Regions from separate parts of the Mesorhizobium sp. B2-5-4 genome, predicted to be linked through region 3. Evidence: predicted binding sites of a transcription regulator. Region 3 holds the regulator's gene; each other region holds the start of a gene.
What was found. Region 3 encodes LexA, which represses DNA repair genes until DNA is damaged. Its sites were predicted from a motif close to TGTTCNNNNTGTGTTCNG; they were not measured.
Positions count from the first base shown of each region.

Region 1 (7,348 bases), on a different contig from region 3:
AAAGACGGGCGATCAATGAAAGACGGGCGATCAATGAAAGACGGGCGATCAATGAAAGACGCAAACCAAACCAAGGTCGCTCCAGAGGCGCTCGAATTCGAATACGACCTTGCCGAGCCGCCGGAAAAAGTGTGGCGGGCGCTGACCGTGCCGGAATTGCTCGCCGCCTGGATGATGCCGAACGACATCAGTCCGCGGACCGGCAGCCGCTTTGCCTTCGCCGGGCCTGACGCGCCGATCGAATGCGAGATCCTCGACGCCGAGCCCGAGCGCCTGCTGCGCTATTCCTGGCGGGAGCAGTCCGACGATGCGGCGCAACCGCTCGACAGCACCGTCACCTTCACACTCGCCCGTACCATTTCCGGCGGCACGCATCTGCGCATCGTCCATGACGGCTTTGCCCGCAAGGCGATGCCCGCTGTTGCGATGGCGGGGGCCGGCTGCCGGCTTTCGCTGCGCGGGGCCGGAAAGCCTATTGCCGCGAACACACCACGCCTTCTGCTGCCGCGCGCGGCCTGAACACGGAAATCGGAGAAGAGAAATGAGTGGTGTTGCCAGCCTTGTGCCGATGGTGATCGAGCAATCGAGCCGCGGCGAACGTGCCTTCGACATTTTTTCGCGACTGCTGCGCGAGCGCATCGTCTTCATCAACGGCGAGATCAACGACGACGTCTCGGCGCTGGTCTGCGCGCAGCTTTTGTCGCTGGAATCGGACAATCCCGGGAAGGAGATCTCGCTCTACATCAACTCGCCGGGCGGAATGGTGACCAGCGGCTTCGCCATCTACGACACGATGCAATATATCAGCTGCCCGGTCTCGACCGTGTGCATGGGCTTTGCCGCATCGATGGGATCGTTCCTGCTGATGGCAGGCTCGGCCGGGCGCCGCATCGCGCTGCCGAACGCCACCATCCTGCTGCATCAGCCGCTGGGCGGCTTCCAGGGCCAGGCTTCCGACATCCAACGGCACGCCGAACGCATCGGCCAGACCAAACGCCATATGACCGAACTCTACGCCCAGCATTGCGGCCGCAGCTATGAAGAGGTCGAACGCACGCTCGACCGCGACCATTTCATGACTGCCCGCGAGGCCCAGGCATGGGGCATTGTCGACCATGTTTTCGACACCCGCAAGAAAGCGGCGTGAGGCAGAGCCCCAGATCAAATCCTGCTAGGTGTCGAAGATTTGACGATATCGGTCTGGTTCCGGTGGCGGCAGGTCCCTATAAAAGAGGAATGACCGACACTCATCGACCCAGAACATCGCACCGTGTCACCGGCGCCATGGTGCTCGCAATCGTCGGCCTTGCGTCCAGTTCGGCACTTGCCGACGACGCTTCATCGTCAGCGCGAAAGAGCGCCCTGCCCGGCGTGGCCGGCGACTATCGCATCGCCAAGCCGGCCCCGGTGCCCGAACCCGACGACGCGTTCCCCAGCAGCGGCAATGGGCAGTTCAAGATCGGCAATACGGATGTCAGGATTTCCGGCAGCATCACGGTCGATGTCGGAGTTGGCGGGATCAAGCCGCCAAGGTAGGCCGAGGTCGGAGGCCTGCGAACTCAAGCCCACGCCCAAAAACAGCCCCGCCGTGCCTTGGGCAAACGGACGGGGCTTTTTGTTGGATTCTTAATCCATGCTTCCCGGGAGTGTACTGCCGGCGTTTGATTTCGGATGCTTCGCGGCATTCAGCCGACGATCCGACCAATAGTCTCTGATTTTGACGAATACGGCAGGTCACGGTTTGTCGGGTGGCGCAAACGCCTGCTCTGGCACTTATGCCTGCCGCGGCTCCAGTGACAACTGAAGCCCTGGGGGACTATCCGGTGGCGTCATGCTCCGCTCCTGTGTCCGTTGCGACATCGTCGTGGCGAAGCGCAATCGCAAATGCCTGCGGCGTCTCGCAGGCCGCCTTGGGGCGGCGAGGCCATCGAAAGACGGCCAGCTTCGCTGACTTCCGAAGACTGCTCCCGTGAGTTGGCCGCGTCAACCATCAATAGCCGGTTACGGAAAAATGTGATCACCGGAAGGTTACGTCCAGGTCAGTTTCCGCACAGTTTTGTCAGGAGCATGTTCGGCCTTTGTTCTTTCCGCTTGCCCCTTCGCGCGAAAGACGGTTAAACGACTTCTGTCGGGAGTTGTGGCGTCTCTCGACGTGGCGGCAAAAAGACCTACATAGGGGATGGCTAGGAAAACCCGCCAATCCCACGAATTCCAGATCTGAGGCGGCGACCGGCGATGGCCGACCATAAATTCCTTTCCATTCGCGGGGCGCGCGAACACAATCTGAAGAACGTCGATCTCGACCTGCCGCGTGACAGCCTGATCGTCATGACCGGCCTGTCGGGCTCCGGCAAATCGTCGCTGGCCTTCGACACCATCTATGCCGAAGGCCAGCGCCGCTATGTCGAAAGCCTCTCGGCCTATGCACGGCAATTCCTCGAAATGATGCAGAAGCCCGACGTCGACCAGATCGACGGCCTGTCGCCGGCCATCTCCATCGAGCAGAAGACCACGTCGAAGAACCCGCGTTCGACGGTCGGCACCGTCACCGAGATCTACGACTATATGCGGCTTCTGTTTGCCCGTGTCGGCGTGCCCTATTCGCCGGCCACCGGCCTGCCGATCGAGAGCCAGACGGTCAGCCAGATGGTCGACCGGGTACTCGCGGTCGAGGAAGGCACGCGCCTGTTCCTGCTGGCGCCCATCGTGCGCGGCCGCAAGGGCGAGTACCGCAAGGAACTGCTGGAATTGCAGAAGAAAGGGTTCCAGCGCGTCAAGGTCGACGGCGTCTTCTATGAAATCGCCGACGTTCCAGCGCTGGACAAGAAATACAAGCACGACATCGACGTTGTCGTCGACCGCATCGTCGTGCGCGGCGACCTTGCCACGCGTCTCGCCGACTCCATCGAGACGGCGCTGAAGCTGGCCGAAGGGCTGGCGGTGGCCGAGTTCGCCGACAAGCCGCTCGACGCCAGCCAGACCGGCGAGGATTCGGTCAACAAGTCGAAGAACGAGACGCATGAACGCATCCTGTTCTCGGAAAAGTTCGCTTGCCCGGTGTCCGGCTTCACCATTCCGGAAATCGAGCCCAGGCTGTTCTCCTTCAACAACCCGTTCGGCGCCTGCCCGACCTGTGACGGTCTCGGCAGCCAGCGCGCCATCGACCCCAACCTCGTGGTGCCCGACGAAAACGTGTCGCTGCGCGACGGCGCCGTCAGCCCATGGGCGAAATCGACCTCGCCCTATTACTCGCAGACGCTCGAGGCGTTGGGCAAGGCGTACGACTTCAAGCTCGGCGACAAGTTCAAGGATCTTTCCGCGCAAGCCCAGGAGGCGATCCTGCGCGGTACCGGCGAGCGCGAGATCACCTTCCAGTATGATGACGGCCTGCGTTCCTACAAGACCACCAAGACCTTCGAAGGCGTCATCCCCAATCTCGAACGGCGTTGGAAAGAGACCGAATCCGCCTGGATGCGCGAAGAAATCGAGCGCTTCATGTCGGCGACGCCCTGCCCGGTCTGCAAGGGCTACCGGCTGAAGCCCGAAGCGCTGGCGGTGAAAATTGCCGGCAAGCACATTGGCGAGGTGACGGAACAGTCGATCCGCAACGCCGACAAATGGTTCACCGACCTGCCGGCGCAGCTCAACGACAAGCAGAACGAGATCGCTGTCCGCGTGTTGAAGGAAATCCGCGAGCGCCTGCGCTTCCTCAACGATGTCGGGCTCGATTATCTCACTTTGTCGCGCAATTCCGGCACGCTGTCGGGCGGCGAAAGCCAACGCATCCGGCTGGCCTCGCAGATCGGCTCTGGGCTGACCGGCGTGCTCTATGTGCTGGACGAGCCGTCGATCGGCCTGCACCAGCGCGACAACACGCGCCTGCTCGACACGCTCAAGCATCTGCGCGACATCGGCAACACGGTGATCGTCGTCGAGCATGACGAGGACGCCATCCTGCACGCCGACTATGTCGTCGATATGGGCCCCGCCGCTGGCATCCATGGCGGCGAGATCATCGCCCAGGGCACGCCCCAGCAGGTGATGGCCAACCCCAATTCGATCACCGGCAAATATCTGTCGGGCGCACTCGAAGTGGCAACGCCTGGCGTGCGCCGCGAAGCCAAGAAGAACCGGCGGCTGAAGATCGTCGGCGCGCGCGGCAACAATCTGAAGAACGTCACCGCCGAAATCCCGCTCGGCACGTTCACCGCCGTCACCGGCGTGTCCGGCGGCGGCAAGTCGACCTTCCTGATCGAGACACTGTTCAAGGCGGCCTCGCGCCGCATCATGGGCTCGCGCGAGCATCCGGCCGAGCATGACCGCATCGAGGGGCTGGAATTCCTCGACAAGGTCATCGACATAGACCAGTCGCCGATTGGGCGGACCCCGCGTTCGAACCCCGCCACCTACACCGGCGCCTTCACGCCGATCCGTGACTGGTTCGCGGGTCTTCCCGAAGCGAAGGCGCGCGGCTATCAGCCGGGACGTTTCTCCTTCAACGTCAAGGGCGGCCGCTGCGAGGCCTGCCAGGGCGACGGTGTCATCAAGATCGAGATGCACTTTTTGCCCGACGTCTACGTCACCTGCGACGTCTGCCACGGCAAGCGCTACAACAGAGAGACGCTCGACGTCCTGTTCAAGGGCAAGTCGATCGCCGACGTGCTCGACATGACCGTCGAGGAAGGCGTCGACTTCTTCGCCGCCGTGCCTGGCGTGCGCGACAAGCTGGAGACGCTGAAGCAGGTCGGGCTGGGCTATATCCACATCGGCCAGCAGGCGACGACGCTGTCCGGCGGCGAGGCGCAGCGCATCAAGCTGGCCAAAGAACTGTCGCGCAAGGCAACCGGCAAGACGCTCTACATCCTCGATGAGCCGACCACCGGCCTGCACTTCCACGATGTCGCCAAATTGTTGGAAGTGCTGCACGAACTGGTCGACCAGGGCAACACCGTGGTCGTCATCGAGCACAATCTCGAAGTGATAAAAACCGCCGACTGGGTGCTCGACCTCGGGCCCGAAGGCGGTGATGGCGGCGGCGAACTGGTCGCCTCCGGCACTCCGGAAGCCATCGTGCGCGAGAAGCGCAGCTACACCGGCCAGTTCCTCAAGGAGCTTCTGGAGCGGCGCCCTGGAGGCAAGCGCGAAGCGGCGGAGTGATGACAGAGGATGGTCTCATCACGGTCCAGAGCCGCTTTGGCGTGACCGAAACCATCGACCGCCTGGCTGAGGTGGTCAAGCGCGCGGGACTGCTTGTGTTCGCGCGCATCGATCACCAGGCCGGCGCGCGCGATGTCGGCACCGCGCTGCGGCCGACGGAGCTTCTGATTTTCGGCAACCCGAAGGGCGGCACACCGCTGATGCAGGACCAACAGCTTGCCGGCATCGACCTGCCGGTGAAGGCGCTGGCCTGGGAGGATGAAGAAGGCAAGGTCTGGCTTTCCTACACTGACGTCCATTGGATCGCCGAACGCCACGATCTCCGTGACGCCAGCCGCGATGCCGTCGCTGCAATTGCCGCTGGCATGGAAAAGGTGATAGCGGCCGCTGCCGGAATGGATCAATCATGAGGCTCGCTGGCCCAGAAGATCTCGCCGCGATCGTGACGCTGACGCAAGCGGCCTATGCTCCCTACAACGCCATACTCGACGCGCCACCGATCCCCGTTACCGAGGATTATGCGCCCCGTATCGAGCGCGGCGAGGTCTGGCTACTTGAGAGCAGCAATGATCCCGCCGGGCTTATTGTCCTTGAACGACACGAAGACCACGCCATGATCTTCAGCGTCGCCGTCTCCCCTGCTTTTCAGGGCAAAAAACTCGGCATAGCACTGCTCAATCACGCGGATGAACAGGCGCGTCTGTGGGGTTTGCCGGAGGTGCGGCTCTACACCAACGCCAAGATGGAACGGAACATCGCGCTCTACGCCGCCTATGGCTACCGTGAAACAGGTCGCCGGCCCAATCCCTATCGGCCAGGGTGGATACTGGTCGACATGGCCAAACCCATCGACAGGCCCACCGCGGTCTGATCGCTTTTAGAAATCCGGGAGGACGACAATGAGCACATCGGGAACAATCCGCGCGGGCATGGGCGGCTGGACCTTCGAGCCCTGGGACACGTCCTTCTATCCCGAAAAACTGTCGAAGGCGAAGCAACTGCAATATGCCACACGGCAGGTGCCGAGCATCGAGGTCAACGGCACCTATTATTCGAGCTTCAAGGAGCCGACCTTCGTCAAATGGGCCAACGAGGCGCCGGACGGTTTCGTCTATTCGCTGAAAGGCAACCGCTTCGTCACCAACAGGCGCGTTCTCGGTGAAGCCGGTGAATCGATGATGCGTTTCCTGGGTTCCGGCGTTGCCGCGCTCGGCGACAAGCTCGGGCCGATCCTGTGGCAGTTCGCGCCGACGAAGAAGTTCGATCCGGACGATTTCGAAGCGTTTCTGAAGCTGCTGCCGGAAAAGCAGGACGGCGTCGCGCTGCGCCACGCGCTCGAAGTCCGCAACGACAGCTTCATCGTGCCGGAATTCGCCGCGCTCGCGCGCAAATACAAGGCGGCGATCGTCTATGCCGACCATGCCAAATATCCCGATATCGCCGATATCACCGGCGATTTCGTCTATGCGCGGCTGCAGACCGGCAGCGACGACAATCCCGATTGCTACACGCCAAAGGGCCTCGACGAATGGGCGGCGCGGGCAAAGATTTGGGCGAAAGGCGAGCAGCCGTCCGATCTGCGCCGCGCCGACCCTGCCACCGACGCCCCGGTCCAGCCACGCGACGTGTTCGTCTACTTTATCACCGAGGGCAAGGTGCGCGCGCCGTTCGGGGCGATGGCGCTGATGAAGCGTGTGGCCGATTAAAATGGCAAGCTTGCACCGCGGCCATGTCTTTTGACGAGGCTTCGAGGTCGGGTGTTGCTGCGTGTTCGGAACCCGCAGGGCATCTTGACCGTTTTGCCTATCTAGCCGAGAGCCGGTTTCCATGGCGCCCGGGACGTTGGGCAAAAGCGAGGAGAGATGGCTATCATCCTCATCGGAGCGTTGCTGACCATAGCCGGCCTTGTGTACATGGCGGGTGCAGCCATCAGGCGCGGCCAGTTGAGCGGCGGCTCGGCGCCTGCGGGCTCGACGGGCCCGACGCTTGAGCCACCCCGGCGTGGCCTTCGTTTCCTAGGCCTCTCGCAAGATTGGCCGGGCTTGCTGATGATGGGGGTCGGCATCCTCATGCTGTTGGCGGTGGCAATTCTCTGACACGAGAAATCCTGGCATTCTCGGCCCGTCGTAACCTTATTGACACTTCCTTGCCGCATGAATGCGCCGACGCCAGGCCGCAGAGCTGGAACCGC
Region 1 is NZ_VFUR01000011.1:149,557-156,904, reverse strand. Features, by position in the region: gene FJ492_RS16290 (metalloregulator ArsR/SmtB family transcription factor) at 1-1, shown strand, start outside; gene FJ492_RS16285 (SRPBCC domain-containing protein) at 52-519, shown strand; gene FJ492_RS16280 (ATP-dependent Clp protease proteolytic subunit) at 542-1,147, shown strand; gene FJ492_RS16275 (hypothetical protein) at 1,285-1,536, shown strand; gene uvrA (excinuclease ABC subunit UvrA) at 2,236-5,157, shown strand; gene FJ492_RS16265 (DUF302 domain-containing protein) at 5,157-5,567, shown strand; gene FJ492_RS16260 (GNAT family N-acetyltransferase) at 5,564-6,028, shown strand; gene FJ492_RS16255 (DUF72 domain-containing protein) at 6,057-6,863, shown strand; gene FJ492_RS16250 (hypothetical protein) at 7,020-7,253, shown strand.
Region 1: uvrA (excinuclease ABC subunit UvrA) is a predicted target of LexA. The motif match lies at 2,069-2,086, and genes of this name have one in related genera.

Region 2 (7,348 bases), on a different contig from region 3:
ATTTGTCGAGGCCGGACTCGGTGTCGGGCTTGATCGCGTCGGCCGGGCATTCCGGCTCGCAGACGCCGCAGTCGATGCACTCGTCGGGATGGATGACGAGCATGTTCTCGCCCTCGTAGAAACAGTCGACCGGACAGACCTCGATGCAGTCCATATATTTGCATTTGATGCAGTTGTCGGTCACGACATAGGTCATCGGTCGGCTCCGGGATGTCCCGTTTTTGTTGGCTTTTTTGTGAGGTAACGCCTTTATCGGCCGCTTGCAAGGGTAGCCATTCCCAGCGGCGCCAGGGTTTGGGAATGGAATTCCAGGCGGCCGGTGCCACGAGGGCCTGACATGCCCCACCGGCCGTCGCGTTTGCCGCTCCCGCTTCTGTTTTTTGTTTGTCTTTGCCCTCGGGAAACACACCCCCGCGTCTGGTCGACAAGGCTCAATCTTCACCGAGCAATCGGTCGGTCTGGCGGCGCTCTTTTTTGGTCGGGCGGCTGCTGCCTGCCTCGCGCTGCGCAGGGATAGCATCGGGAAGGGCGTCGGCCTTGGGTGCGAGCGGCGGCGACATGTCTTCATAAAGTGTGCGAGCTTCCTCGGCCGGGCCACGCCGCACACCGGCGCCGAGCACCTTCCAAACGAAGATACGCCGGTCGAGCGTGATGGTCAGCACATCGCCTGGCTTGACCAGATCGGAAGCCTGCGCTGCTTTGTCGCGATTGATGCGCACGCGGCCGGCTACAACCAATTTGGCCGCCAGCGATCGCGATTTCACCGCGCGCGAGAAGAACAGCCATTTGTCGATGCGCTGGCGGTCTTCAGCAACCATCGAAGTGAGCCTACTTCTTTAATTGGTCGCGTAAGGCTGCGAGCTTGGCGAAGGGGGAATCCGGGTCGAAGCGCACCGGGCGCTCCTCGCGCGGCTTGGGCTGGAAGGCGGGCTTTCCGCCCCCCTTGCCGCGATCGGGGCCCTTGCCTTCCGGCCTGCCACCCTTCCAGTCGGGCCGGCCTTCGCGGCGCTCGGGACGCTCGCCTTGCGGGCGGCCATCGCGACGCTCAGCGCCTTCGCCTTGCGGCTTGGGCTTGAACTTCGAGCGGTCGAAGCGTGGCTTGCCGGCGCCGTCGCGGCGTCCTTCATGGGCGGGACGGTCCGCGGGAGCGCCTGTTGCCGGTGCACCGGCGGCATCGGCCGTCGCATTGCCTCGGCCGCGCGCCTGTCCGTTCTGCGGGCGGTTGTTGCGGCCGTCGCGATGGCGCGGACGCTGGTCAAAGCGACCTTGGCGCCACAACAGGATCGGCTTTGGCGCTTCGGCTTCCTGCGCGTGTTCGCCGGCAGCGTCCGCAACTGCCACTGGTTCGGTGGCTTCCGTCGGCGCGGAGGCCTCGACGGTCGGCTCCGCCGCTGCGGCGTTCTCTTCTGTGGGCGCGGCGTCAATCTCGGCAGTTTCAGGTTCGGTCTGCGGTTCAACCGGCGCCGGCTCGACCGGTTCAACGGCGGCTTCGGCTACCGGCGCCTGTTCGCCCGCAACTTCGGCCGTGGCTTCCGCCTGTTCTTGCGCGACAGGCTCTGCTGCCGTTTCCGCGATGACCTCGGCCGGAGCTTCGATGGCGGCCTCGGCGGCTGCCGTTGCCGAACCCTCGACCTCCGCGGCCGCATCTACAGCGCCGGCTTCCGTTACTGCGGCTTCCACTGCCGCCTCTTCCGCCGCCTTGGCCTGTTCCGCGCGAGCTGCCTCTTCGGCTGCCTGCTTGGCTGCGGCGGCTTCCCGCGCGGCAGTGTCCTGCGCTTCCAGCCGTGCCTTGACTTCAGCAGCCGGTTTCGGCTCGGCGCGATAGCCTAGGCCCTTGAGGATCTCTTCCATGTCGTCGGCGGTGGCTCCGAGGATCGACATCATCGGCGGCGTCACCATGAAAGACTGGCCGTCATAGGCGCCGTCCGGTCGCTGGCCGAGGCCGGGCTTCCAGTTGGTCGCCGGGCGGATCAGGTCGGCCAGCCGCTCGAGAATGTCGATGCGTACGGCGCGGCGGCCGAGATTGCGGTAGCCGGCAAGCTTATAGAACGCCTTGTCGAAGGCCGGATCGATGACCACCGAGGTGCGGCCCGACGCCAGCGCATGGACGACGTCGCCGAAGCCAGGCTTGTCCTTGCCGTCGTTCTTCAGCGCCCAGAGTAAGGTCACCAGTCCGGCGGGGGCCGGCTTGATCAGCGCCGGCACGAAGACGTGGTAGGCACCGAAGCGCACGCCGAGCCGGCGAAGTGCCGCGCGACCTTCCTGGTCGAGCGACTTCATCTCCTCGGCGATGTCGCGGCGATTGATGAGGCCGAAATTCTCGACCAGCTGGAAGGCGATGCCGCGGCCGATGCCGGAAATCTGCTCGGCATTCTTCAGGTCGACCAGTGGCTTCAGCAGGGATTCGATCTGGAAATTGACGAAGCGTTCGGCGCGCGCGGCGACCCTGTCGCGCGCCGGGCCCGTCAGCTGTTCGTCTGCCAGCAGCACCAGACGCGGCTTCAGCGCGTCCTCGCCCGAAACCAGCGTGCCGATCGGCGCGCCGATCCAGCGCAGCGTGCCGTCCGAACCGAGCGCGAGATCGCCATTGGCGCAGGCGCCGAAGCGCTCCGCGCGTGCCTCGAATTCGGCGGCCAGCGCCTTTTGCGCGGCCGTGCGCACGGCCTTGGCGTCCTCGCCGCCGGCGGTCTGGTCGGCGGTGAAGCGGAACCCTTGCAACTCGCCGACATGATGGCCTTCGACAAGGACGGTTCCGGTAGGGCTGATTTCGGCTTCAGGCATGGTATTTTCTCTAAGGCGCCGCATGAGGACGGAAGTCCTGCGGTCTACGAAGCGTTTCGTCAACCGCTCATGCAGCGCATCCGACAATCTGTCTTCGATTTCGCGCGTCTTTTCCCGCCAGTGTGCCTGATCGGCCAGCCAGCCGGGCCGGTTCGACACGAATGTCCAGGTGCGGATCTGGGCAATGCGGTGCGACAGCGTATCGATGTCGCCCTCGGTGGTGTCGGCGCGGCGCACCTGCTCGGCCATGTAATTTTCGTCGACATGGCCATGCCGGGCGAGGTCCATGTAGATCGAGGCGATGAGATCGGCATGCTGGGCCGGCGCAATCTTGCGATAGTCGGGCAGCGCGCAGGCTTCCCACAGCAGCGCCACACGTTTGGCGTTGGTTGCGAGCGCGCGGATGCCTTCGTCGCGGGAGAGATGTTCGAGCGCTTGTGCATCGACGGCCGGCAGCGCGCGTGTCAGGCCCTCGACTGGGGCGTTGGTTTCGATCGACCGCTTCAGCGCATCGAGGCTGGCGAAATCGAATTGCGCGGTGCGCCATTGCAGCACCTTCACCGGGTCGAAGTCATGGCCCTCGATCTTCTGGACCAGATCCTCGTCGAGCGGATCGACCTGGCCGGTGACGCCAAACGTGCCGTCGCGCAGATGCCGGCCGGCGCGGCCGGCGATCTGGCCGAGTTCGGCCGCCGTCAGATTGCGGTACTGGTAGCCGTCGAACTTGCGGTTCTGGGCAAAGGCGACATGGTCGAGATCGAGGTTAAGCCCCATGCCGATCGCGTCGGTGGCAATGAGGTAGTCGACATCACCCGACTGGAACAGCGCCACCTGGGCATTGCGGGTGCGGGGCGACAGCGCCCCGAGCACGACGGCGGCACCGCCCTGCTGGCGGCGGATCAGCTCGGCGATGGCGTAGACCTCGTCGGCGGAGAAGGCGACGATCGCGGTGCGCCGTGGCAGGCGGGTCAGTTTCTTGGAGCCGGCATAGGCCAGATGCGACAGCCGCGGCCGCGTCACCACCGAGACGCCCTTCAGCAGCCGCTGGAGGATGCCGTGCATGGTGGCCGCGCCGAGCAGCAGCGTTTCCTGGCGGCCGCGCAGATGCAGGATACGGTCGGTGAAGATATGGCCGCGCTCGAGGTCGCCGGCCAGTTGCACCTCGTCGATGGCGACGAAGGCGGCGTCGGTCTCGCGCGGCATGGCTTCGACGGTGCAGACCGAATATTTGGCGCCTTGCGGCTGGATCTTCTCCTCGCCGGTGATCAACGCCACCTTGTGGGCGCCGACCTTCTCGCAGACGCGGGTGTAGACCTCGCGCGCCAGCAGCCTCAGCGGCAGGCCGATGACGCCGGTTTCGTGCGCCACCATGCGCTCGATGGCGAGATGGGTCTTGCCGGTGTTGGTGGGGCCAAGCACTGCGGTCACGTCGCGGCCCGACAGGATCAGCGGCTCGGTGTGTTTCTGCTGGATGTTCATCGGCTCGGAAATAAGGCTTTCTGGCCTCTCGTGGTCGGGAGCATGCCTGGACGGCGCGTATGACAGCCGACACATAGGGATTTCGGGCGCGAAGCGAAAGCGGAATGTTCCAACCGGTTTCCGAAGACGTCCGCGTCAGCCCGCAAATCAGCCCCTGCTTAACAGTTGGAACGAGTCTGGAACGAATCAGCGACGAATCGGTGACTCCGTCAGGTTCAGCTTTTGTTCACGGCTAGATATGGATTTTGGGACCTCGAGTCTCACCACATGCTGAATCACCGGATTGGCCCGTTTTGTGCTAGGCGGGCTTTGCCGTTAATCTTTGCCTGTGAAGGATGCGGGAGGATCGGTATGCCCCGCTCAAAGTTATGAAATCGTTAATCTTTCTGAACTCGACATTAAGGAATAGCAGGCGATCGCGGCCATTAATGTTAACATTGCGCTCAAAGCCGGAACGAATCGGCGACAAATCAGCGTCAGCGGTTTTTTCTCCTTTTGTTCCCCCAATATCTTGTGTTGTGAACAGCTTATCCACCGAGAATCCACAGGCTTGACCACAGGGTTTCGCACAGACGCGCTGCCGCCATTAACCTTTGCGTGCCGGAACAGGACATGTCGGGTTGGGAGGTCCGATAATGTCGTGATCATGCGCACAGCAATGCTCGCCGCCGGTTCAGGATGTATCCACCCCGGTTGCATAGCGCTGCAGGACCGGACCGACATCCCTGATGATTTCTTCGTGCGATAAGGCCACGACGGGCGGCAACCGCAGCAGATATCGGCACGTCGCCAGACCCAGCAACTGGCTGGCGACGAGGCCGGCGCGCCGGCCGGCGTCGGAGGGGTCGCCGAACGGTGCCACAACCGGCCGGACCTGAGTGGCGAATACGTCGCGCACCTTCTCCGCGGCGAATTCATTGGACGCAGCCGAGCGCAGCAGAATGACCATGCCGGTGGCGCTGGGAGAATTCTCCCAAGTGCGAAGAAAACGCCGGATGATTGCGTCGCCGATGGAAGCCCGGTCGGTCACCTGCGTTGCGGGCAGTTGCAGGTCGAACAGCGCCGCCCTGGCGAACAGCTCATCCTTGCTGCGAAGCAGCCCGGCGAAGGTGCTCGACCTGAGTTGGAGTACACGTTTTCGCGTTCATCATCGCATCGCCAAGTCCTATCGCCATCGGTCGTTGTTCGTCATAGGCGATGCTGCCCATGTGCACAGCCCCGCCGGCAGTCAAGGCATGAACACCGTTCTGATCGATGCCGTGGTGCTGGGAGAAGTACTCGGCGACGTGATCAACGGCATCCGCGCGAAAGCGAACTCGACCTTTACGAGACGCTTCGCCGTCCAGCGCAGGAAGTGATTGACCTCGCGGGCAGGCTGACCGGCATGGCACTCACGCGCACCCCGTTCCGGCGCTTCCTGCGCAACCTCGTCCTCGGCTTCGTCAATATCAACCCGATCGCCAAGCGCAAGATTTCACTGAAGCTGTCAGGTCTCAGCCGGGCCGATATGGCCAAGCTGCCGGCACCATCACAATCGGGTGTACGCAAGCAGTCCACGAAAAGCGGACTTAAGCTGGTCGCATGAATCGACAGCGCCCGCTTCCGTGTCCGTATGGGCGAGCATCAAAAATGAAAGCGCCGGCGGAACTGCCGGCACTTTCAGATTTGGCTACACGGTTTGATCAGACGAAGTACTGGCCACCGTTGGCGGTGAGGGTCGAGCCGGTGATGAAGCCGGCGTCTTCGGAAGCGAGAAAGACGACGCAGCGCGCGATCTCTTCCGGTTCGCCAAGGCGGCCGACCGGGATTTGCGGGATGATGCGTTCGTTAAGCACTTTCTCGTCTATCGCCTTGACCATCTCGGTGGCGATGTAGCCCGGGCAGACGACGTTGACGGTGATGCCCGCGCGGGCGCCTTCCTGGGCGAGCGCCTTCGAGAAGCCGATGTCGCCGGCCTTGGCGGCGGAGTAATTGACCTGACCGGCCTGGCCCTTCTGGCCGTTGATCGAGGAGATGGTGATGACGCGGCCGAACTTGCGGTCGCGCATGCCGCTCCACAGCGGATGGGTCATGTTGAAGACACCGGACAGATTGGTGTCGATGACCTCTTTCCACTGCTCGCGGGTGATCTTGTGGAACATGGCGTCGCGGGTGATGCCGGCATTGTTGACCAGTACCGAGACAGGGCCGAGGTCGGCCTCGACTTGTTTGATCCCGGCCGCGCAAGCGTCATAGTCGGCGACCGACCATCTGTAGACCGGGATGCCGGTCCGCGCCTTGAACTTCGCCGCCGCCTCGTCATTGCCGGCGTAGTTCGCGGCAACCGAATAGCCGGCGTTCTTCAAAGCGATCGAGATCGCCGCGCCGATGCCGCGCGATCCACCTGTGACGATTGCAACCTTGGTCATGCATTTTCCCCTTTTTGAAATCGCCCTGTTGTCGGGCTTGGCAGGCACTGGATCTATACAGGCACCACATGTGAAACGGGCGGCTTGCGCCGCCCGTTTCAAAGTCTATCAGAAAGCCTCCACACACATGGCGACGCCCATGCCACCGCCGATGCATAGGGTGGCCAGCCCCTTCTTGGCGCCGCGTCGGCGCATTTCGAAGACCAGCGTGTTGAAGATGCGGGCGCCCGAGGCGCCGATCGGGTGGCCGATGGCGATGGCACCGCCGTTGACGTTGACGATCGAGGGATCCCAGCCCATGTCCTTGTTGACGGCGCAGGCCTGTGCGGCGAACGCCTCGTTGGCCTCGACAAGGTCGAGATCCCCTGCCGACCAACCGGCCCGTTCCAAAGCCTTGCGTGAAGCGGGAATGGGTCCGGTGCCCATGATCGCCGGATCGACGCCGGCGGTCGCCCAGGAGGCGATGCGCGCCAGCGGAGTGATGCCGCGCCTGGCGGCTTCCGCTTCGCTCATCAGCAGCGCGCCGGCGGCACCGTCATTGATGCCGGAGGCATTGGCGGCCGTCACCGTGCCATCCTTGTCGAAGGCCGGCTTCAGCTTGGTCATGGCATCGATCGTGGCGCCGTGGCGGATGTATTCATCCTGATCGACAACCGTGTCGCCCTTCTTGCCCTTGATGG
Region 2 is NZ_VFUR01000005.1:18,834-26,181, reverse strand. Features, by position in the region: gene fdxA (ferredoxin FdxA) at 1-196, opposite strand, end outside; gene FJ492_RS07695 (RNA-binding S4 domain-containing protein) at 432-818, opposite strand; gene FJ492_RS07690 (helicase-related protein) at 829-4,260, opposite strand; gene FJ492_RS07685 (hypothetical protein) at 4,559-4,795, opposite strand; gene FJ492_RS28675 (hypothetical protein) at 4,934-5,290, opposite strand; gene FJ492_RS29095 (FAD-dependent monooxygenase) at 5,202-5,618, shown strand; gene FJ492_RS29090 (hypothetical protein) at 5,645-5,845, shown strand; gene phbB (acetoacetyl-CoA reductase) at 5,943-6,668, opposite strand; gene FJ492_RS07665 (acetyl-CoA C-acetyltransferase) at 6,777-7,348, opposite strand, start outside.
Region 2: FJ492_RS07690 (helicase-related protein) is a predicted target of LexA. The motif match lies at 4,427-4,444, and genes of this name have one in related genera.

Region 3 (7,348 bases):
AGGGTCGCGCATGGCCCCACCAACCGCTGAGCGGCTGCCGGACTTTGTCGTGATGACGCTCGGCGGCGTAGATGAAGGCTGGCGACCCCGGGCCGCCATTAAGGTATTTATACGTGCAGCCGATGGCGAAATCGGCGTTGGCGCTGTCGAGCTCGACCGGTAAAGCGCCGGCCGTATGGCAGAGGTCCCAGACGATCAGCGCACCGACCTGATGGGCCTTGCATGTCAGTGCCGCCATGTCGCGCAGCTGGCCGGATTTGTAATTGACATGGTTGACCAGGATGACCGCGACACGCTCGTCGATCAGTTCCTCAATGGTCGGCGCGTCGACGCCCTCGAGCCGCAACACGGTGCCGGGCCGCGTCGAGGCCACGCCTTCGGCCATGTAGAGATCGGTCGGAAAGCTGTCGCCCTCGGCGACGATGACCGAGCGGTCCGGCCGCATGCCGAGTGCGGCATGCAGCACTTTATAGATGTTGATCGACGTCGTATCGCAGACCACCGTCTGGCCGGCCGCCGCACCGATCAGGCGTCCCAGCTGGTCGCCAAGCGCGACCGGCATGTCGAACCAGCCGGCTGTGTTCCAGGCACGGATCAGGTCCTGCGCCCACTCCTGCATCGCTGCCTTCTGCAATTCGTCAAAGACGGCCGGCGCCGCGGCCCCGAGCGAATTGCCGTCGAGGTAGATGACGCCTTCCGGCAAGATGAAGCGGTCGCGCATGGCGCGCAGCGGGTCCGCCGCGTCCATGGCTTCGACGGCTGCGAGATCGAGCGTTGCACGCATCATTTGTGACATTCCCTGATTATTCGCGCCCTGGTTATTCACGGATAGCTTCGCGTGCCGGCGCCGGCCCGCGGCTGCGCTTGAGACTGGGCAAGGCCAGCATGGCCAGCACGAACAGGCCCGTGGCAAGCTTCAGGTCGGGCGGCGGCATGCCGGCCGCAAGGCAGAACGACACCAGCTGGTAGTAGATGATCGCGCCGGCGAAGGGCGCCAGCAGTTGCCGCCAGACCGTTTGCTTGCCGACGACGGCTTCGCCGATCATCAGCGCCGCAAGGCCGTTGATGAGGATGCCCAGCCCCATATTGACGTCGGCGAATCCCTGCGACTGCACCATCAGCGCGCCGCTTGACGCCGAAAACGCGCTCGCCAGCCCGACACCGCCTATGGTCGCGGCCCAGACATTGATGCCTTGCGCCTCGGCCATGTCAGGATTGGCGCCCACGGCGCGCACGGCCGTGCCCTTCTCGGTCCTGAAGAACATGTAGAGCAGCTTGAAGGCAATAAGCGCGAGAAGGCCAGCGACGACGATCTTGCTGGCGGGAAAACCCGGACGCGCGAACGGCACCCAGTCGAACACCGTCGGCGAGCCGAACACGGAGAGGTTGGATTTGCCCATGATGCGAAGGTTGATGCTGTAGAGCATCGTCATCATCAGGATGCCCGCAAGCAGCGTGTGGATGCGGAAGCGCAGATGGATGAAGGCGGTGCAGCAGCCCGCAGCGAAGCCGGCGACAAGAGCGGCGGCGATGCCCATCAGCGGCGATGCGCCGGCGGCAAGGAGAACGCCGCAGACGCAGCCGCCCAGCGGAAAAGCGCCTTCGCTGGTGAGATCGGGAAAATTCAGCATGCGAAACGGGATCATGATCCCGAGCACGACCAAGGCCAGGATCAGGCTCTGCGCCAGGGTGACCGGCATGATTGCGACGAAGCTGGCGAGAATGTCCTGAACAAAACCCATGGTGATCAGCTCGCCAGCAACATGCGGTCGGTTTTGACGGAGAAATGGCCGATCAGATCGATAACCGTGACCCTCGCCTTCTCCTCGCCGCTAACTTCCAGAAGGACGCGGCCCGCGTCGAGCATGATCACGCGGCTGCCATAGTCGACGGCGTGCTGCATGTTGTGGGTCACCATCATAGTCGTCAGCTTCAGCGCGCTGACGGCGCGCACCGTCGCCTGCATGACAATCTCGGCCGTGCGCGGATCAAGTGCCGCGGTATGTTCGTCGAGCAGCAGCAAGTCCGGCGATCCGCCGACTGCCATGATCAGCGACAAAGATTGCCGCTGCCCGCCCGAGAGCAGGTCGACGCGTGTGTCGAGGCGGTTTTCAAGGCCGAGGCCCAGTATCGACAGGCGTTCCCTGTAGGACGCGAGGCGGGTGGCGTTCAGCCCCTGGCGTAAGGTGCGCTTGCTGCCGCGCAAATCAGCCAGCAGCATGTTTTCAGCAACCGTCATGCTGGCGGCGGTGCCGCGCATCGGATCCTGGAATACGCGAGCCAGTCTCGAGGCGCGCTTGTGCACCGGCATACCAGTCACATCGGCGCCATTGATCAGAATCTGGCCGGAATCGAGGATCAGAGCGCCGGAAATGGCATTAAGCATGCTGCTCTTGCCGGCCCCGTTGGAGCCGATGACGATGCCGAACTCGCCTGGGGCCAGCGACAGGCTGAGGCCGTCCAGCGCAATCTTCTCGTCAGCCTGGCCCTTGTAGAATACTTTACGCGCGGATCGGATCTCGAGCATCGTTCCTCCCTGACCTCGGGGTGACAGCGCCCGCGCCGTCACCCTCACAGCGCCGATGTCAGTCGACGATGCAGCCGCAATCGGCCATTGAAGCCGGTATCTCGATGCCGAACGCAGCCATCGCCTTGCGCGAGATCAACGCCATGTGGTCCTTGTAGGCCGGGCGTGACGGCGCGATCGTCTTGGGATCCTTGCCTTTGAGGACTTCGGCCGCGATGTTGCCGGCGTTGATCCCGACCTGCGTATAATTGACCGCGAAGCTCGCCGGCACGGTGCCGTTGCGGACCGCGCTGTCATCGGCGTTGACGACCGGGATACCGGCCTGGCGCGCGGCGGCCGAGACAGCTGCGATCGCCGGCTGGATCAGATTCGAGGTCGGTCCGTAGATCACATCGGCTTTCCCGGCGAGCGAGGCGATGCGTTGCTGAATGTCATTGACGTTGTCGATGCCGACTTCCACGACCTCGAAACCGGCGGCCGGTGCCGCCGCCTTGATCTTTTCGATCAGGGCAACGTCGTTGGCTTCACCGGGATTGTAAGGCACACCAAAACGCTTGCCGTTTGGTAACAGCTTCTTGGTGAAGGCCATCACCGCGGCAACATCCTGAAGATCGGTGGCGCCAGTCATGCCTTCATCACCCGAGTCCCACGACGGCACGAGCTTGGCCGCCACCGGATCGGTGACCGCGGCAAAGACGATCGGAATGCCGGAGCCCGCGAGCGCTTTCTTGGCGATTTGGGAGACCGGCGTGGTGATGGTGTAGATCAGCTTGGGCTGCTCGGCCTGCAGCTTTGCGATCATCTGCGGCACCAGCGATGCATCGAAATTGGTATGGCTCTCCGTATAGACGACGTCCTTGCCGTCGACGAAGCCGTTGTCTGTCAGCGCCTTCTTGAAGCCGGCTATGGCGGCGTTCAATTGCGGATGCTCGCCAAAATTGGCGATGCCGATGCGGATTTGATCGGCGGCGGCACTGCCGGCGCTCACCACCAATGCGCCGGCCAAGAACAAACCCGACAGCCAAGCGGATTTCGACTTCAACATCATTTCCTCCCAGATTTGATCGACGCCGCTTCCAGCGCGGCTACTGCGGCGATCATGGTCAGTCCGCCGGCCCGTGTCAAACATTATATATAATTCTTGCCATGCCCCAACATCATATATAATTTTCTTTGCCAGACCATGGGTGGACCGCGATGCAGGATCAAACGATCTCCACAAAGACGGAGGCAGCCTATCAGCTGTTGCGGCGCGATATCCTGACGACGCGCCTCATGCCCGGGGCCCCGCTCAAGCTGAGTGCGCTGCGCGGCACCTATGGTGTTGGCTGGACGCCGTTGCGCGAAGCCTTGTCGCGGCTAGAGGCCGAACGCCTTGTCACCGCCATCAGCAATCGTGGTTTTACCGTCGCTCCGGTATCGCGGGCCGAACTGGAGGACCTGGCACGCGCCAGGATGGTGGTCGAGATACCCCTGTTCCTCGAATCGATGGAAAAAGGCGGCAAGGAGTGGGAGGATGCCGTTGTCACCGCCCACTACCGGCTCTCCCGTTGCAAGACCGCGGTCGACGATCCTTCGGATGCGGCCGTCGATAAATGGGACGAGAACCACGAAGCTTTCCATGCGGCGCTGCTGAGCGCGGCGACTTCCAATTGGCTCATGCGATTCCGCTCGACCATCGCCGATCAGCTGCGACGGCATCATCGTTTTCTCGGCCTGGCGCCGACATTGCGGGCCGCGGCTGGCCTGAAGGACGGTTATGAAGAGGCAATGGAGGCATTGTGCGAAGCGATTGCGATCGAACACCATACAGCGATCATGGAAGCTGCACTCGATCGTGACGTCGAGCGGGCCAAGGCGCTGATGACGGCGCATATCGGCTATACCCTGCACGTCTATGTCCATAGCGAAGACAGCGGCGCGACCAAATACGCCGCCCGCGCCGGCAGCTTGCAAGCGGGTTCCGGGTGACTTCAATGCTTGCGCGACGCCTATTGGCATGCGCTGGCCGGAGTGGGCCAAACGCCTGGGTCCATCGCCGCCCCTAAGCTACCAATCGTTGGCGTTTTGATTTCGTTTCGTTCCGCGAATAATGGATCCATAAATTGTACAATCCACCCGCGAAGAGCCCCCCGAAAGACTGATGCCAAGGCCCATCAGTGGATAGGCCACAGGCCATTAACCAAAACGATTTCAATGCCTGCCGATCGTGGAAAGGATCGGCCTCAGTCCGCTGTCGCGGCAAAAAACTTCAGACGCGTTAACAAATTCATTAAACTTTAAACGGTTGCGGAACACAACTGGAACGGATAGTGTTTGTTCTGGGTTTGTTTTTTCGATTCTGGTCAGACCTTTCGTTCAATGCCTTGGGGGCCGCCATGCTGACACGCAAGCAACATGAACTGCTGATGTTCATCCACGAACGGCTCAAGGAAAGCGGGATACCGCCCTCCTTCGACGAAATGAAGGAAGCGCTCGATCTTGCCTCCAAATCGGGCATCCATCGCCTGATCACGGCGCTGGAGGAACGCGGCTTTATTCGCCGGCTACCCAATCGGGCGCGCGCGCTGGAAGTGCTGCGGCTGCCGGACTCGATCGCGCCGGGCCTCAATGCGGCAAAGAAGTTCTCGCCAAGCGTCATCCAGGGCAGCCTTGGCCAAGGCAGTCTCGGCCGCCAGATCAGGCCGGCGACGGCGCCTTCCCGCCTGGCCGCGGCCGGCAACGACGATGATGCGGTTTCAGCCGTGTCCATCCCGGTCATGGGTCGTATCGCCGCCGGTGTGCCGATCGATGCTATCCAGCATCAGACGCATTCGATTTCGGTGCCGCCGGACATGATCATGGGCGGCGAGCACTATGCGCTGGAAGTCAAGGGCGACTCGATGATCGAGGCCGGTATCTTCGACGGCGACACGGTCATCATCCGCAATGCCGATACAGCAAGTCCGGGCGAAATCATCGTGGCGCTGGTCGACGAGGAGGAAGCAACGCTGAAGCGGTTCCGTCGCAAGGGCGCCTCGATCGCGCTCGAAGCCGCCAATCCAGCCTACGAAACACGCATCTTCGGACCGGATCGGGTCAAGGTGCAGGGCAAGCTCGTCGGGCTGATCAGGCGCTACTGAACTGGCTTGCCATCGGGCTTGTCGGCCTTTTTATAGGGGGCCAGCCCCCTCGCCTCGCGTGAGAATTTTCGCTGCTCGTGCCAAGGCCGGTATGGTCCGTCGACGGCGAATTCGATCTCAGCCGGCGTCGTGGCCGATTGGGGATCGAAGAAAACGGCGGCACTCCCCTTGCGGGCGAGCTGGCGTTTGGTGACGACGAGAACCAGCGGATTATGACAGGTGTCATAGGCGGTCGCGTCATTGACGACGATCAGGTCGGCGAAGGCGCAGGCCTTCCAGGTGTTCTTGCGATCCTCGACATAGGCGATGATCGCGCCGGAAGGGTGCCTGGCAAGGCACAGGCCTTCGCGGCAATAGAACGGCGATCCCAGCGGCAGGTCGGTGGGAGTGGCAAGATCGAATTGCCCGTCCGTCTCCTCGAACATTTCCGGTAGGACGATTGTTTCGGAGATCAGAGCGCGTTTCCAATTGTCGGCTGCGAATTCGTTCGGACGTTCCCGGTTGACGGCCAGTTCGCCATTGCCGATCGACAGAGCCACCAGCCGCGCATCTTCCGAGATCAGCACATCGGGCGCGCGCGTGTGCGACACAGTCAACAGACCGGCAAGCGCGAATGGCACCGCCGTGAGCCGGAGCCACGTCGTCGCCATCGTCGCGATGACCAACGCGACGGTGACCAGCAGCACGGATTGCTGCGAAATCAGCCCGACTCCATCGACCGGAGAGCGCTCCGATATCCACGCCGATATGGCGATCATCGCTGTCAGGCCCTTGCCCATGAGGTAGAGAGCCGGCCAATCCAACCCGAACGGCATCAGCAACGCGCTAGCGACGGCCAGGAACATCACGATCGACACGATCGGCATGACGGCCAGATTGGCGAACAGGCTGAGCGGCGACACCCGCTGGAAATGCCAGATGGCAAACAGTGCCGTCGCGCTGCCGGCGATGATGGACGTCATGGCCAATCCACCTGTCGCCAAGAGGAATTTTCGCGTCAGAAACCCGGGTAGGGATCGCTTTGGCGGCGGAGGCCTCGTCTTTCCCGCATGGTGGTCGGCCCAGCCGGCATAGGCGCCAACCAAGGCTGCGGTTGCCGCGAACGACATCTGGAAACTCGGGCCGACGACCTCGTGCGGCGAAACCAGGATAACGGCGATCGCCGAGATCGCCAGATTGCGCATGGTCAGCGCCGCGCGATCGAACAAGACGGCGATCAGCATCACCGCCAGCATGATGAAGCTGCGTTCGGCCGCGACGACGACGCCCGAAATGACGAGATAGGCGGCGATCGAAAACAGTGCGGCGGCGGCGGCGTATTTCTTCACCGGCCGGCGCGCGGAAAACCCTGGAAACAGCGCGAAGGCGCCGCGCAGCAGACCCATGATGGTGCCGGCCACCAGCGCCATATGCAGACCTGAAATCGAGATGATGTGATAGATGCCGGTGCGCCGCATCGCTTCGTTGATTTCATCGGGAATGCCGGCCCGCACGCCGACGATCAGCGCCGCCGCGATCTCGCCTTCGGCGCCGCCAATGCTGCCCCTGATGTGGTCGGCGATGGCTTCGCGGGCATTTTCGATGCCTGAAAACACGCGTGCCGGCAGCGGCATCTCACCGGCTTCGGCGGAGACGACCGTTGGATTGCCGAGAAAGAAGCCGCTGCCGCCGATGCCGGCGAAATAGCTGTCGAAGGAGA
Region 3 is NZ_VFUR01000001.1:432,008-439,355, forward strand. Features, by position in the region: gene kynU (kynureninase) at 1-784, opposite strand, end outside; gene FJ492_RS02230 (ABC transporter permease) at 819-1,742, opposite strand; gene FJ492_RS02235 (ABC transporter ATP-binding protein) at 1,748-2,527, opposite strand; gene FJ492_RS02240 (ABC transporter substrate-binding protein) at 2,586-3,572, opposite strand; gene FJ492_RS02245 (GntR family transcriptional regulator) at 3,725-4,498, shown strand; gene lexA (transcriptional repressor LexA) at 4,906-5,649, shown strand; gene FJ492_RS02255 (ComEC/Rec2 family competence protein) at 5,643-7,348, opposite strand, start outside.

Region 4 (7,348 bases), on a different contig from region 3:
CTTCTTCTCCCGCAACGCCTTGCGGAACAGCATCAGCATCGCATGGGCGTCGAACCAGCCTTCGCCGCTTCGGCCATAGGCGCCGGCGGTGATGCCTTCGGCCGACAGCCAGGGGAAGCGGCGCGTCAGCTGGTCGGCGTTCTCGAGCAGGATGTCTGCGCCCTCGGCGACCTGCGCCGCGTGATTGGCCTTCAGGATCGGCAGCCCGGCCTCGCCGGCAAGGATGAGATAGCCACCCTCGCGAAAACCGATATCGGCCTCGGCGCCGAATTCTTCCTTCAGCCGCCGGAACAGTTTCAGCGTGAATTGCGACAGGCGGATATTTTCCGGAATGGAGAATTGCTGGCGGATCGAGGCCATGGACAGCGTCGTCGCCGCATGGGCGAATTGCGGGTCGCGTTCGATCAGGGCGATCGAGCCGGAAAACCCTTCCTCGCGCAGATAGTAGGCGACCGAGGATCCGACGATGGCTCCGCCGATGATGACGATGTCGTAGCGCATTTTTTCTCCGATCCGCCGTCCGTCTTACGCGACCGGCAAAGTGATCTCGAAGCGCGTGCCGCGCTCGGTGTCAACCAGCCGGATCGTACCATCATGCGCTTTCAGGAGGGCCAGCACGATGCCCAGCCCCATGCCGGTGCCGCCGGTAGAGCGGCGCGTGGTGAAGAACGGCTCGAAAATGCGCGCCCGATTGCTTGGCGAAATGCCGGCGCCATCGTCGCTGACCAGCAGCGTCGCCTTGCCACCGGCGCTTGCGGCAGTGATCGAAACTTGCGTCGCGCCGTGCCTGGCCGAATTATCGATGAGATTGCCAAATACGATTGCTCCGTTCTCGGCCGAGATGCGTAAGGCCAGATCGCCGCCGGCCTCGACGCGAACCGCGAGCCTGGTGTCGACGGGGAGCAGCGCCAGCGCTGCACCGACCGAGGTGCTTTCGCCGCTCGGTGCAAGGTTTTCGGCCCGTGCCAGGTCAAGCAGCCGCCGCACCAGCAAATTAAGCCGTCCGGCATCGGTGACGATGTTGTTGGAGAAGCGCCGCCGCTCGTCATCGTCCATCGCCGAGCCGGAATCGCGCAGCAGTTCGGCAGCGCCCTGGATCGCCGTCAGCGGCGACTTGAGTTCATGCGAGACATGGGTGGCGAAGGTCTGGATCGAGTCCGAGCGCGCCTGCAGTTTTTCGGCCATGTCGAGGAAGGCGGCGGACAATTCGGCCATTTCGCGCGTGCCATGATGGTCGAGCGGCCGGATCGCGCCGCGCTCGCCGGCGGCAATGCGCTGGGTGCGGTCGATCAGCGCATAGATCGGCCGGCTGACGGTGCGCAGGAAGACGAGGCCGATGAGCAGCGTGCCGCCGAGGATGGCGATCGCCGCCGCTGTCACCTTGCCGCGTTCGCCATAGAGATGTTTTATGATGTTGTTGGGCGTCCGCGAGACATAGACCACGCCGGCGACCTTGCCGGCGACGGCAACCGGCAGCGCGACGAAGACGCGCACCCTGGTGCCGCGACTGACCGAATAGAGCGACGGCGGCGGTTGGTTGGGGATGCGCAGCCTGAGCGCGCTGGCATAGCGCCCGGCGAGCGCCTCACGCACCTCCTCGACCTCGGCAAGCGACTGCCCGATCTCGTCGCGCCCGGCAATGACGACACCTGTGGGATCAAGCAGCCGGAAGCCGGCCAGCGTGGTTTTCTGCGTCGCGTCGAGAATGCCGGTCAGCCGCGCGCCGATCGCGGCGAAGGCTGGATCGGCCGTCGCGGGCGTCCCCGCCGGCCGGGTCGCAAGCACGTAATCCGAGGCGAGATCGAGCTGCGGCTCGATCGGCCGATAAGGCGAATCGGCGCCTCGGCTCGCGCTGCCATTGGCCCCAGGCATTGGCACGCCGAGCTTCTCCGGTGAAATGCCGGCGTCGCGCACCTCCTGCGCATAGATGGCGGCGATGGCCGCACCCTGCGCAATCAGCTCCGCCTCGGTCTGGCGGATCAACTGGTTTTCGTAGAGGCGGAAGAAGAACAGGCCGACCAGCGGCAAGGCCATGACCAGGATCAGGATGGCGACGACGACCGTGGCGAGGCGCGGCCGCCATTTGCGGCCGCTCCACTTGCTTGAGGTCGTCAGCCGCATCGGCCGAGCCGGAAGCCGACGCCGTGTACCGTCTCGATGGCATCCAGGCATCCGACCGCCGCCAGCTTGGCGCGGATGTTGCGGATATGGCTGTCGACGGTGCGGTCGGCGACATGGATCTTGCCGGCATAGGCACTGGCCATCACCGCGTCGCGATCGAGCACGTGGGTGGGCCGCGCCAGAAACCCTTTCAGGATCGAGAATTCTATTCCGGTCAGGGCAAGCGGCCGGCCGTCGAAGCCGGCGCTATGGCTGGCCGGCACTAGCGTGAGCTTGCCATGGGTAAACTGCCTGTCGTTAACCGGTTCGGGCCCTGCCGGGCGGGCGCGCCGCAGGATGACGTTGACGCGGGCGACCAGTTCGCGCGGGCTGAACGGCTTTGTCACATAATCGTCGCCGCCCATTTCGAGCCCGAGGATGCGGTCGATCTCTTCGTCGCGCGCGGACAGGAACAGCACCGGCACGTCTGATCGCTGGCGCAGCCGCCGGCAGACCTCCAGCCCGTCCATCTCCGGCATGCCGATGTCGAGCACGACAAGGTCGGGCGTGCGCCGTTCGATCGCCTGCAGGGCGGCGGCGCCATCGGACACGGCAGCCGTCTTCATGCCGGCCTTTTCCAGCGCGAAACAGATCACTTCGCGGATATGCGGGTCATCGTCGGCGACAAGAATGTGATGCGGCATCGGTCAGCGGTCCGGCAAGGAAGGTAGCGAAGGCTGAGGAAGCACGAGCGACCCCTTGCTGTCGAGATATCGAAGCAGGCGCCAGTCACGAAAGCTCCAGCCACGCCAGTTCCGCTGGACGCTGTCGCTGGCCCGCAATCCTTCAAGTTCGCGGACAGCGCCCGCGTCCGGGGTCTTGTTCTGATGATCGAAGAAGCGATCGAGTGCCGGAAACGCGCCCGGACCGAGCGAGCGCAGATACCAGGCGTCGAGGGGAATGCCCTGGCCGGTCATTTCAACGGAATGGTCGACATTGTAGTTGGCGATCAGCACGGCGAAGTTGATGAAACAGCAGGCATAAGCGCTAGGGATAACGTCGGAAGATTGGCGGACCGCGGCCATGGATTTTCCGAGCGCGATGCGGGCGGACAAAGGGGATGACAATTGCGGCGGGCTTGGCGCGTGGCGGGTCGACCAGCCACCAGCCTTCACTGCGCAGCCGATAGGGCAGACGGGTTTTGCTCGCTTGTGCATGCCGCCTGTCTCGCAAGCTGGCAGGGAAGCGATGCGGCGGATCGGAGGAGGTTTTCCGCAGGCGAGTGCAGTTTTCGTGCAGGGCTGGTGCGCTGCCCGCCATCGGTTCCAGACGTTGGCGCCGCCCCAGCCAGGCTCCTTTCCCTCTCCCTCCGGAGGGAGCAGAGGTGGCTCGGCGAAGCCGAGACGGAGCGGGGAACCACCTGGTAACCGCCGCAAACGGACATAGGGCACTAGGCGCAAGCCTCGCATCGCCTTGCGCCCAAAGGGTCGCAGCGCAAGCTTTCGCGGTTGGCGCGTGTCAGGTACCGGGCGGACGCTTGCCTCGACCAACCACACGCGGCATAGATCGGACATGGAACCCTACCGCCCGCGCCGCTCCGTGCTCTATGTCCCGGCCTCCAACGAGAAGGCGCTGGCCAAGATCGCCCAGCTTGCCTGCGACGCCGTCATCATCGATCTGGAGGACGCCGTTGCCCCCGCCGACAAGATCGCCGCGCGCGAAAAACTGGCTGGCATTTTCGCCAATCGTCCTGATGCCGACCACAATGGCCGGCGCTGCGAGATGGTGGTGCGCGTCAATGCGCTGTCCAGCGAATGGGGCACTGACGATCTTGCGGCCGTCGCCAAGGCGGAACCGGACGGCATCCTGCTGCCAAAGGTCGACACACCGCGCGACGTGCTCGAGGTCGGCGATGTGCTGGACGACAATTTTGCTCCCGACACCGTGAAACTATGGGCGATGATCGAGACCCCCAAGGCCATGCTCAACATCGGCGCCATCGCCGAACTCGGCCGTGACCCCGCCTCGCGGCTGGATTGTTTCATTGCCGGGACCAATGACCTGATCAAGGATACCGGCGTGCTGGCAACGCCGGACCGCGCCTATCTCCTGCCATGGCTGATGCAGATGCTGCTGGCGGCGCGCGCCGGCGGCCTCGACATGCTCGACGGGGTGTTCAACGACTTTCGCGATCCGGATGCGTTTGCGCGCGAGTGCGCTCAGGCCGCCGCCATGGGCTTTGACGGCAAGACGCTGATCCATCCATCGCAGATCGAGGCCGCCAACCGTGCCTTCGCCCCGTCGGCGCAGGCGCTGGCCGAGGCGCGCGCGGTGAAGGATGCCTTCGCGCTGGCGCAAAACAGCGGCAAGGGCGTCATCGCGCTGAATGGCAGGATGGTCGAGCGACTGCACCTGGCGCAGGCCGAAAAACTGCTGGCGAAGGCCGCCGCCATCGGCGCATGATATTCGTCGACTTGGGATACATGACAGGAATTGGACGATGAAACTCTACCGCTTTCTCACCGCCCCGGACGACGCCAGCTTCTGCCATAAGGTGACGGCGGCGCTGAACAAAGGCTGGCATCTGTTCGGCTCGCCGACCTACGCCTATGACAAGAAAGCCAAGACCATGCGCTGCGGCCAGGCCGTGGTGAAGGATGTCGACGGCCAGGAATACGGGCCGGATACCAAGCTCAGCGACTGGTAGGTGGAAAGCGCGGAGGCTCCTCTCTTTTCGTCATCCTAGGGTAAAGCAAGGAGCCAAGCGAGGCGGCGCAGACCCCTAGGGTGACGAAAGTGGTCTACTCAGCAGCCTCTTCGATCTTCTCCATATCATCGTCCGACAGGCCGAAATGGTGGCCGATCTCGTGGATCAGCACGTGGGTGACGATGTCGCCCAGCGATTCCTCGTTCTCGGCCCAGTAGTCGAGCATGGCGCGGCGATAGAGGGTGATGCGGTTCGGGCCTTCGCCGGTTTGCGGGTTCCAGCGTTCGGCGATGCCGCGCCCCTCGAACAGGCCGAGCAGGTCGAACGGCGTCTCCAGCGACAAATCGTCCATGATCTCGTCGGTCGGGAATTCGGCGATCTGGATGATGATCTCGCCGGTCAGCTTGCGAAATTCCTCCGGCAGATGGGCGTAGGCCTCCAGCGCCAGGAACTCCAGTTCCTCCATCGAGGGCGCAAGTTCGCCATGCCAGGTGCGGGTCTTGTAAATGCGGGCCATGCTTTGTCCTTTGATCCCGGCATATAGGCTTTCGCACTGATCGAGGCAAATGACGCCTATAGGCCGGTGTCGCCCAGGGGAGGAATAAATTCCTCATGACTCTGCTTGACTCTTCGGATCGCCTCTGGAATCCTAGAGAACATAACAGGAACAATTGTGAGTGGAAGCTGACCGTCATGGCGATGACCGCCGTGGCGCGGGAGACTGTTTTTTCCTTGCGCCGCCAGATCGCGAAAATAGAGGGAACGCTGCCCGAGCGTCTGCAGGCGCCGGCGGCGGCAACCCTTGATGCCGGCGCCGGCAGCGATCTGACGATCGTCCGGCGCGGCCTTGCCGCGGCCTTGCCGGATGCTTTCCTGCCCATCGGCATCGAGCGGCTCGATGCCGCGCTCAGCGGCGGCCTGCCGAAAGCCGCCCTGACCGAAATCCATGGCCTGGAGACCCGCGATGCGGGAGCCGTCGCCGGCTTCGCTCTGTCGCTCGTCAGCCTGATCCTCAACCGGGCGCAGGGGCTGCCCATCCTATGGATCGGGACATCGGAAATTTTCCACGAGGCCGGCTTTCCCTACGCCAGGGGGCTGCATGGCTGCTTTGGCATTGAACCCGGGCAATTGCTGTTTTCCGAGGCGCCCAGGCTTGTCGATGCGCTGTGGGTCGCCGAGGAAGCGGCCCGCATGACCGCGCTTGCCGCCGTTATCCTGGAAATCCGCGGCAATCCGCAGCGGCTCGACCTGACCGCGACACGCCGCCTGCATGCGCGGGCGCAAGCTACCGGCCGGCCGGTGTTCCTGCTGCGGCAGGCGGCCGAGCCGGAACCGACGGCGGCGCCTGTCCGTCTGATCGCCGCGTCGGCGCCGGCCGTGCCGCGCGCCACGGTCGCCGGGCCGCTCGCCGGCTCGATCGGCTATCCCGCCTTCACCATCAGCATCGGCAAGAGCCGCACGGCCCTGCCTGGACAATTCACACTGGAGTGGAACCCCGATGAATGCAGATTCGAGGAAAGAAGGGGCGAGGAAAGACACGGTGGAGGCAGCGAATGGGCAGAGAATCCTGTCCCTGTGGTTTCCCTATCTGGCGACCGAAAGAATCCTGCGGCAGCGTCTGGGGAAATCCTGGCGTTCCCGGCCGCCGGATCATCCGCGGCCATCTCACCCACCGCTCGTGATCAGCCACCGCCAGGGCAACGCGCAGCGCATCTCGGCCCTCGACGAGCGAGCTGAGGCGCTGCACCTGAAGCGGGACATGGGGATTGCCGATGCGCGCGCCATGCATCCGTCGATCGACATCGTCGAAGCCGATCCGGAGGCCGACCGGCGCCTGCTCGCGGGCCTTGCCGACTGGTGCGACCGCTACACGCCGCTGGTCGCGTTGGACAGCATCGACGGCCTGTTCCTCGACGTCACCGGCTGCACCCATCTGTTCGGCGGTGAACGCGCCATGCTGGACGAGATCCTGTCGCGCTTCTTCCACCAGGGGTTCGACGTCCGCGCCGGGCTTGCCGGTACGCCCGGGGCGGCCTGGGCGGCGGCACGCTTTTGCGGCGGCCGCATCGTTGTATCGGGCGAGGAGGAAGCCTTGCTTGCCCCCTTGCCGCTGGCCGCCCTCCGCATAGCGCCGGAAACCCGGACCAGCCTGGAAAGTGTGGGGCTGCGCACGGCGGGCGCCGTCATGGCCGCGCCGCGCGCGCCGCTCGCCCGCCGCTTCGGCGCTTTGCTGCTCCAGCGCCTCGACCAGGCGCTTGGCCGTCTCGACGAAGCGATCTCACCGCGCCTTCCCGTCGCGCCGCTTTCCGTCGAACGCCATCTCGCCGAGCCCGTCACGCTGACGGAGGAGATAGAACGGCTGGTGGGCATGCTGGCGACGACCTTGAAGACCGACCTCGAACGCCGCGGCGAAGGTGCTCGGACGCTGGCGCTGCTGCTCTTTCGCGTCGACGGCGCCGTCAGCCGCATCGCGCTCGGCACCTCGCGGCCGATGCGCGAACCCTCGTTGATCCGGAAATTGTTCCATGAAAGGCTGGCAGC
Region 4 is NZ_VFUR01000020.1:46,894-54,241, forward strand. Features, by position in the region: gene FJ492_RS22530 (FAD-binding oxidoreductase) at 1-501, opposite strand, end outside; gene FJ492_RS22535 (ATP-binding protein) at 526-2,121, opposite strand; gene FJ492_RS22540 (response regulator transcription factor) at 2,112-2,804, opposite strand; gene FJ492_RS22545 (DUF4173 domain-containing protein) at 2,808-3,185, opposite strand; gene FJ492_RS22555 (CoA ester lyase) at 3,673-4,563, shown strand; gene FJ492_RS22560 (DUF1737 domain-containing protein) at 4,601-4,807, shown strand; gene FJ492_RS22565 (metallopeptidase family protein) at 4,902-5,324, opposite strand; gene FJ492_RS29295 (hypothetical protein) at 5,501-6,544, shown strand; gene FJ492_RS22575 (DUF6504 family protein) at 6,486-7,348, shown strand, end outside.
Region 4: FJ492_RS22565 (metallopeptidase family protein) is a predicted target of LexA. The motif match lies at 5,460-5,477, and genes of this name have one in related genera.